DNA from 2 places in the Pseudoduganella albidiflava genome. Region 1 is predicted to be linked to the other one. Evidence: predicted binding sites of a transcription regulator. Region 1 holds the regulator's gene; the other holds the start of a gene.

Region 1 (4,642 bases):
GACAGCTGTTCCGGGTTCATGCCCATGCCCGTGTCGCGCACTTCGAAGCCCAGCACCGCGTCGGCCTCTCCGCCGCCGTGCTCCACCAGGCTCACCTCGACCACGACCTCGCCGTGCGCGGTGAACTTGATCGCGTTGCCGGCCAGGTTCACCAGTACCTGTTGCAGCCGCAGCGCATCGCCCCGCAGCAGCCGCGGCACTTCTGGGTCGACCACGATGGCCAGCTCCAGTTCCTTTTCGCCGGCGTTCATCGTCATCGTCGTGGCCAGGGTGCTCATCGATTCGTCCAGGTCGAATTCGACGGGCGACAATTCCATCCGCTGCGCCTCGATCTTGGAAAAATCCAGCACGTCGTTCAGGATGCCCAGCAGCGAATCGCCGGCGGTGCGGATCATGTGCAGGTACTTGCGCTGCTGCGGCGCCAGGTCGGTGTTCTGCAGCAGTTGCGCCATGCCCAGCACGGCATTCATCGGCGTGCGGATCTCGTGGCTCATGTTGGCGACGAAATCGCTCTTGGCGCGGTTGGCCGCCTCGGCCCGGTCGCGTGCCCGTTCCAGCTCGGCGGCGCGGGTTTCCAGCTCGGCCATCAGGTCGCGGGCGTGGGCGTCGGCCGCCTCGCGTTCGCGCATCAGGTCGTTGAAGGCCCCGGTCAGCTCGCCGATCTCGTCGCGCGACGTGACCGGCAGCGGGGCGAAGTGCCCCGGCGTGCCGCGCAAGGTGCCGATCGCATCGCGCAGCCGCATCAGCGGCGACATCAGCCGCAGCGTGATAAAGGTGATGACGGCCGCGGTGACGAGCGAAGCCAGCGTGCCCCACAGCGCAAGCCGCACCAGCAGGTCGTCGAACGGCTCGAACGCTTCCTCGGCAGGCAGGTTGGCGATCAGGATCCATGGGACGGTCTTCAGGCGCTTGTAGCTGAGCAGCGCGCGCACGCCGCGGCCGTCGGTGCTGATCGTGGTGCCTTCGAACCCTCCGCGGATCGCCAGCACGGTGGCGGCATAGCCTTCCTGGCCGCGTGGCTTCAGCAGGCGGGCAGGGTCCGGGTGCACCACGTAGACCGATGGTTCGTAGCCGGTGACGATGTAGTAGTAACCGGTGCGGCCCACCTTGGCCGTGCGCAGGTGGCCCAGCAGGTTGTTCTTGTACAGGCGCAGCACGCCGATCAGCACGCAGGCCACCTCGCCTTCCTCGCTGAGCACGGGGGCGACCATCTGCACGACAGGTTGCCGGTTCGCCCTGCCGATCACCGGTTCCGCGATCAGGGGCGCCTTTTCCTGCATGACCCGCTGGAAGTACGCGCGGTCCGTGACGCTGACGCCGGGGCGGCCCGGCAGCGCGGGGATATCGGCCACGATGGTGCCGGCCGGGCTGACGACGATGATGTCATCGAACAGGCGAAGGACGGCGCGGTAGTCGTAGTGGGCACGCAGCGCGGGCGGATCGGCGCAGATGTCGCCGGGCTGCCAGCGTGCCGATTCGGCAACGATGTCACGCAGCAGCGTCATCTTTTCATCCACCTCGAGCGCGGTGCGCGCGATCAGCGCATCCTGCTGGGCAAACAGCACGCGCGTGAAATCCTCCTGCATGCGCCGGGCCTGCAGCACGGTGACCAGCGCGATCATCACGATGCACGTGACGGTCGTCGCCAGCGCGACTTTCGCTTTGATACCAAGCGGACGCATTGTCTCCCCCGCCCCGATGTTGTCGGGACACTATGCGCCGCTTCCCCGCTGGCGCACTGTGCGGAAGGGCACGCAAGCTGCAAGTTGCGCGGTTGCCCGGACAGCGGGATCGAGGCGGGATCGAGGCGGGATCAAGTACACTGGAGGTCAACCGACAATGGACGATGACATCGGACCCGACAATGATGCATGAGCTGCCATCCCTGACCCTGCCCGGCGCCACGATCGAGATCCTCAAGGCACGCTGCTCGACCTGCAGCATGCACCAGCTGTGCCTGCCGATGGGGCTGGACATGGGCGACATGGACAAGCTGGACAAGATCATCGGCCGCCGCCGCAAGGTGCAGAAGGGCGAGAACCTGTTCCGTATCGGCGAGCCGTTCACGAACCTGTACGCGATCCGGCTCGGCCATTTCAAGACTTACCAGATCAACGCCAACGGCGAAGAACAGGTGACGGGCTTCCAGATGGGCGGCGAACTGCTGGGCATGGACGCCATCAGCACCGACAGGCACTATTGCAGCGCGCTGGCGCTGGAAGACAGCGAGGTCTGCGAGATCCCCTTCGCCAGCCTGGAACAGCTGCTGGTGGACATGCCCACGCTGCTGCGCCACTTCCACCGCATGATGAGCCAGGAAATCACGCGCGAGCAAAGCGTGATGCTATTGCTGGGCAATATGCAGGCGACACAGCGCTTCGCCGCCTTCCTCGTCAACCTGGCTTCGCGCTACGAGGCGCGCGGCTACTCGAGCACCGAGTTCCAGCTGCGCATGTCGCGCGAGGATATCGGCAACTACCTGGGGCTGACGATCGAGAGCATCAGCCGGCTGCTGAACAAGTTCAAGAAGCAGGGCTTGCTGATGGTGGCGAACCGGGAGGTCAAGGTGCTCGACCTGCCCCGGCTGAAGGCAATCACGGCGGGGACCGAGACCTGCGCGTGATGCCGCTTAGATAAGCCCACCCCAAGTGCAAATGCCGGGGTCAGACCCCACGGGTCTGACCCCAGTCCTTCGCCTTTGGGGTGAATGCATGCGCTTCCACCGGTATTCGCCGGCCAACCGATGCAGCTTGATGCAGCAGCGGCGCCTGCTTTATTCCGAAGCCGCCAGCGTCAATTCACGCTCCACCGGCCACTGCCACTGCCCCTCCAGGCGCCAGGTGCGCCGCTCGTCTTCCACCAGCACGGTCCAGCGGCTGCGTTCGAGCAGCGGCAGCGGCACGGCGAAGCTGCCGCCGGCATCGGGCCGCACCAGGAGCCGCAAGTCCTTCTCCGGCTGGGTGGCGTGCGCCAGGTGCACGTGCAAGGGCCCGGGCAGCGGCGCGCTGGCCGATAGCCGGCCGTGCAATACCCCGTGCGCGGCATCGTAGCGCAGGGCGGCGGCGGCATGCAGCGCGGCGGCGGTGCGGTCGCGCCGCAAATCCTGGTTGATCGCCTTGCCCCGCTTGTAATAGTCGCCCACCACCAGCGCGTCCTGCTGCGCGAAGGCCAGCCAGCCGGTATAGAAGCCGGCCACCAGCACGGCGGCCGGGCCGGCCATCAGGAGCCAAGGCCAGCGCTCGCGGTACCAGGGCGTGGCGGACATCGTCATCGCTTGCATGGTCATCTCCTCAGCGCGGCACGATGAAGACCGCGGGTTCTTCGACGGCCAGGCGCGCATCGTCCAGCGCCGTCAGCGTGAATGTGATCGGGTTCGAGCCGGTCTTGCCCGCGCCCCGCAGTGCCTCCCCTGGCACGCGCACCCGCACCGGCACGGCGCGCGTTTCGGTGGCGGCCAGTGCCACCACGTCGTCCGTCGCCAGCGCCAGGCCGGGCAGCCCGGCGGCCGCGATCCGGTAGCGGTGCGGCTGCTCCGAGGTGTTCATGATCTGCAGCCGGTACACGTTCTCGATCGCGCCGCCGTCCACTTCGCGGCCCATCGAACCGCGGTCGCGGATCACGTCCATCTTCAGCGGCGTGCGGGTGGCCAGCGCGAAGCCGACCGCCAGCGTGATGGCCAGCAGCGCCGCGCCGTACGCCAGCACGCGCGGGCGCAGTGCCCGCTGGCGGATCTCTGCCGGCGCCAGGTTCGCCGTCATGGCCCGGTCGGTGCTGTAGCGAATCAGGCCGCGCGGCTGGCCGACCTTGTCCATTACGCTGTTACACGCGTCCACGCAGGCGGCGCAGCCGATGCATTCGTACTGCAGGCCGTTGCGGATGTCGATACCGGCCGGGCAGACCTGCACGCACATCGTGCAATCGATGCAGGCGCCGCCCGTGGCCTTCTTGCCGCGCGGTTCACCGCGCCCCGTGTCGTAGGTGATGATCAGCGTGTCGCGGTCGAACATCGCGCTCTGGAAGCGGGCGTACGGGCACATGTACTTGCACACCTGCTCGCGCAGCCAGCCCGCGTTGCCGTACGTGGCGAAGCCGTAGAACAGCACCCAGAACCATTCCCACGGCCCCAGCGCCAGCGTGGCGATTCCGGTGCCCAGTTCGCGCACCGGGGTGAAGTAGCCGACGAAGGTGAAGCCGGTCCACAGCGCCACGGCGCCCCAGGCGAGGTGCTTGGCGACGCGCTTGCCGAACTTGCGGGCGGACGGGCCTTGCCGGTCCAGCGCGATGCGGGCGGCGCGCGACCCTTCGATCCTGCGCTCGATCCACAGGAAGATCGAGGTATAGACCGTCTGCGGGCAGGCGAAGCCGCACCACACGCGGCCCGCCACCGCCGTCACCAGGAACAGCCCCCAGGCGCAGATGATCAGCAGCGCCGCGAGGTAGATGAAATCCTGCGGCCACAGCACCAGGCCGAACAGGTAGAACTTGCGCGTGCCCAGGTCGAACAGCACGGCCTGGCGGCCGTTCCACACGAGCCATGGCGTGCCGTAGTAGGCCAGTTGCGTGAGCCACAGGCACAGCCAGCGCAGGCGCGCATAGCGGCCATCCGTTTCGCGCGGATGGATCGGCTGGCGCTTTTCATACA
Region 2 (4,642 bases), 310 kb from region 1:
TTGCCAGGTTGATCGACGTAAATGTCTTGCCTTCGCCCGGCAGCGAACTGGTGATCATGATCAGGTTGCCCGGATTGGCGTTCGGCTTGCGCGCCACGAAGGCCCGCTTGATCAGCGGCCGCTTGATGATGCGGAAATCCTCGACCAGGTTGGTGCGCCCACCGGCCGCGGTGACGAGGCCGGCATCGTTCATGCGGGCCAGGTCCAGTTCGATCATGCGGCCACTGCGGCGCAGCGGTTCCGGTGCCGCCGGCTCCGGATTGGACAACGCGACCGCGGGTCCCTGCGCCCTCGCCTCGACTTCGGGCAACTCGGCCACTGCGACATCCTGGCTGTCCATGACCGGTTCCGGTACGGACGCGGCAGGCTGCGCAACAGACTGCGCAATAGGCTGATTACGCACCTGGGCCAGCGGCGCTGCGGGTTCTGCGGACTTGCCGATACGATTGGCGGCTTTTTCAATGATGCTCACGATGTATCCTGTGCTTTCCCCCGGCTCAGGCTTGCCGGAAAACAGTGAAGGCCAATACTCCGCCATACGCGGTAATCAGCGAGGCGACGGCGGCGGCAAAGGCATACAGGCGGCGGCGGCGGCGCACTTTCTGCTGGTCCGTCCAGTTCATGCCGATGCTGCCAAGGATCGGCAGGCCGGTGACTTCGCGCAGGTTGGTCTGGCTGAGGAAGGTCGGCCGGATCTGGCTCAGCAACAGCGCAGTGCCCAGGCCGGCAACGAGCGCGCCCAGCAGGACGAGCGTGTACAGGCGTGGCCGGTTCGGCCCGGCCGGCACACTGGGTACCGACGGTGGATCGACGACGCGGAAGGTCAACATGTCGGTGACCGTGGACAGGTCACCCGACAGCTTGGCCGATTCGCGGCGCTGCACCAGCTTCTCGTAATTTTCCTTGTTCACGGCGTAATCGCGGTTCAGCTGGGCCAGCTGGGCTTCCACTTCCGGTGCCTGGGTGCTCAGCGACCGCATTTGCGCCAGGCGCGACGAATATTCGCCCACCCGTGCCTTCAGCGATGCGATGCGCGCTTCCTCAACGGAGAGCTGGACATTCATCTGCTGGAGCATCGGGCTGTAGCTGGCACCGGGGTCGGCTGCGCGAACCTTCTTGGCTTCGTCCTTCTTGCGTTGCTCCAGCTGGCCGAGGAGGCGCTTGGCCGCCACGATGTCCGGATGTTCCTCGGTGAACTGCAAGCGCAGCTGGTCGAGGTTCTTTTCCACGTTCGAAATGCGGCCATCGATTTCCGGATTGACGATGGCCCGTTCCGCCGTATCGGTCACCGGTGCCATGTCTTCGCCAGCGATCTGGCGCTTGATCGCGTTGCGCGCTTCTTCCGCTTCCAGCAACTCCAGCCGGGCCTGGCTGATTTTTTCGCTCAGGTCGCCGTAGGCGGACGCGTAGTCGCCGCCCTGCCGTGGCAGCAGGCCCATGTGGCGAATCTTGAACTCCTTCAGCGCATTTTCACCCGTGGCCAGCTTTTCCTCGTACATCTTGATCTGGTCATCGATGAACTGGATCGCCTTTTCCGATTCCTGCTTCTTCCCGCCGAAACTGCCTTCCACGAAGATCGTCAGCAGCGATTGCACGACGTCCTTGCCCAGCTTCGGATTGGGATTGTTATAGGAAATTGTGTAAATGTCGTCGCGCTCGGTGCCGATGATCCGGATCTGGTTCATCAACTCGTCGACGATCTTTTCATGTTCTTTCGGGGTCTTCGCCGTGATGTCGAGATCGACCATGCGCAGCACGCGTTCCACGTTCGGGCGGCTGATCAGCGTGCGCCGCATGAACATCACTTGCTGTTCCGTATTTGGCAGCGTGGTCATGCTTGCAAGCAAAGGCTTCAAGATACTTTGGGTATCAACGTAAACGCGCGCCGAAGCCTGGTAATCATTGGGCAGCCTGGACACCACGGTCCAGCCGACAACGGCAACCAACCAGGTGATTGCCACCGCATACCAGCGGTACTTGCCAATTGCTTTGAGGAAGCTCAAAAGCAGGGCCATCATTTCTGCCATCTTGTTAACTCGCTTTCAGCTAAGCCATTCAGGACACCACAACCACGCCATTTGCCACCACCCGCCAGCCTTCCTGAATATTGCTTAAATTACATCAATTGCTCTATCATACCGCAGAAAGTGCGACGAAAGCGTTGCCTGTTGATATTAATTTTTCTTTACAACATGGCACGCGATAGAGCGTTGCAAACCGCTGACAATACGTAAAAACAATTTTATTTTGGAAATTTTTTGTCACTGTAAGTTAATGCATTTCTGATATCCTGAGCCGATGAACCCCGTGACCCGCCTTTTGTACCGTGTGCTGCCGGCCTGCCTGATTGTCATGCTCGCGTTCACGCCGCCGGTTTTCGCGGCGCTGAAGGATACGATTCCGTCCGTCAAGCCTTCCGTCGTCGGCATCGGTACCCTGCTCCGCACCCGCAGCCCCGCCATCGTCTTCGTCGCGACCGGCTTCGCGGTGGGCGACGGCCTGTCGATCATCACCAACGCCCATGCGCTGCCGAATCTGGACGTGGAGAAAATGGAAACGCTGGGCATCGTCATCGGCATGGGCGACAAGCTGGACTTTCGTCCCGCGACCGTGGCCGCCCTCGACCGCGAGCACGACCTGGCGCACTTGCGGCTTACCGGCAAACCGCTCCCCGCGCTGCAACTGGACGGCAGCGGCGCCGTCGCCGAAGGGCAGGCACTGGCCTTCACCGGTTTCCCTCTCGGCATGAACCTGGGACTGACGCCCGTGACCCACCGGGCCATGCTGTCGGCCATCACACCGATCATGCTGCCCTCGCTGACTTCGCGCGGGCTGGATTCACGCGCGATCAACCAGTTGCAACGCCGCCCTTTCAAGATCCTGCAACTCGACGGCACCGCCTATCCGGGCAACAGCGGCAGTCCTGTGTATGACCCCGATAGCGGCCTGGTGTACGGCGTACTGAATATGACCTTCCTGAAGGGCCAGAAGGAAAATGCCATCAGCCAGCCGAGCGGAATTTCATATGCCATCCCGGTGCACTACGTCAGGGAATTGTTGCAGCAAAGTGATACCAAGAAGTAGAAAATTGCACGACCGCTTGGTTGTCTCGTATAAAATAAGCAACACAAAATTTACACAATGAAAGTTACGAGTAGGTAATGACTGCCAACGCTGAGCGATGGCGCATGTCGATGCCACACTTCGATGCCACAGTTCAGACCGCAGTCTTCACTGCAGCTCGGACCTTATCGTTGCAATGACCAGACTGGAGAGTCCCGTGAAATACCAAACGCTGTTCAAATGGCTGGCAGCAGGCGCGATCATGCTGGGTGCCCTGGGCGGTTGCGCCAGTTCGGGCAATACGATGGTCGATGCGGGGCCCGCGCCGGCGTCCCATTACCTGATCGGCCCTGGCGATAACGTCAATATCGTTGTCTGGCGCAATCCTGAAGTGTCGCAAAGCGTGCCCGTGCGGCCGGACGGCAAGATCACAACTCCGCTGGTCGAGGATCTCGAAGCCAGCGGCAAGACCCCTACCGAACTGGCACGCGACATCGAAAAGGCGCTGGCCAAGTACATCCAGCAGCCGGTCGTCACCGTCATCGTCACTGGTTTCACGGGAACCTATGGAGAACAGATCCGCGTGATCGGCCAGGCCGCGCGACCGCAGGCATTGCCTTACCGGCGCGACATGTCGCTGATGGACGTGCTGATAGCGGTGGGCGGCGTGACGGAATTTGCCGCTGGAAACAAGGCCACGATCATCCGCAACGTGGACGGCAAACAGCAACAATATCGTGTGCGGTTGAACGACCTGATCAAGGAAGGCGATATCTCGGCGAACGTGTCGATGCGTCCCGGCGACATCCTCGTGATCCCGGAAAGCTTCTTCTAAGCTATCCGCTGTCGAGAATTTTTACAGCCTCTGCGCAAAATCAATCGAAATGGCGCGTTCCTTTGCCCCAAGTCATTGATTTACAAAGTTTACGAACAGGCTTCGGCGGTCAGGAACGGTAATTGCTTAGTATTTTCGCAATACCCAACCAACTGACCGACCACCAAGAAGGAAACCGACGTGGCCACCGAACAACAGCATGACGCACCAGTTCCCGTCACGGCAGAACTGTCGTCTGAAGGCGCGGCGCGGCGCCGCTTTGCCCGCGCTGGCGTTGCCGCCTCCGGCGTATTGCTGACACTGCACAGCCAGCCCGGCATGGCAGCCGAGGTATGCACGACCCCATCGGGCTTCCTGTCCGGCGGCCTGCAAAGCTTCCGCGGCCCGCCGCCGACCTGTGCCGGCCGGTCGCCCGGCTACTGGAAGAATGCCGGCTGGCCTCGCGGTTGCGACAAGAACGCGCCTTATACCCGTGTCTTCAGCTGCAACAGCCAGAACGCGAAGTCATATGGCGGCTCTACCCAGATCGCAATCCTCGATCCCAAAAAATGGGACAGGGACGGCATTGGCCGGCACCTGATGGCGGCCTACCTGAACGTGCAGGCGGGCCTGTCGACGTTCCAGACGGTGCCCATGCTGCAGCGCATCTGGCTGGAATACCAGGCCAAAGGCTATTACACGCCGACGGCCGGCGTGAAGTGGGATGGCGCCAAGATCGTCGAGTATCTGCAAGGCACCATGTAC

Evidence for each region. Region 1 encodes FNR, which switches genes on or off when oxygen is low (the NO sensors DNR and NnrR bind a similar motif). Its sites were predicted from a motif close to TTGATNNNNATCAA; they were not measured.
Region 2: EYF70_RS27810 (XrtA system polysaccharide chain length determinant) is a predicted target of FNR. The motif match lies at 2,112-2,125, and genes of this name have one in related genera.

What each region holds. Positions count from the first base shown of each region.
Region 1 is NZ_CP036401.1:7,014,882-7,019,523, forward strand. Features, by position in the region: gene EYF70_RS29185 (response regulator) at 1-1,682, opposite strand, end outside; gene fnr (fumarate/nitrate reduction transcriptional regulator Fnr) at 1,865-2,623, shown strand; gene EYF70_RS29195 (FixH family protein) at 2,774-3,280, opposite strand; gene ccoG (cytochrome c oxidase accessory protein CcoG) at 3,291-4,642, opposite strand, start outside.
Region 2 is NZ_CP036401.1:6,705,839-6,710,480, forward strand. Features, by position in the region: gene EYF70_RS27805 (XrtA-associated tyrosine autokinase) at 1-340, opposite strand, end outside; gene EYF70_RS27810 (XrtA system polysaccharide chain length determinant) at 498-2,027, opposite strand; gene EYF70_RS27815 (S1 family peptidase) at 2,329-3,084, shown strand; gene EYF70_RS27820 (XrtA/PEP-CTERM system exopolysaccharide export protein) at 3,260-3,898, shown strand; gene EYF70_RS27825 (hypothetical protein) at 4,079-4,642, shown strand, end outside.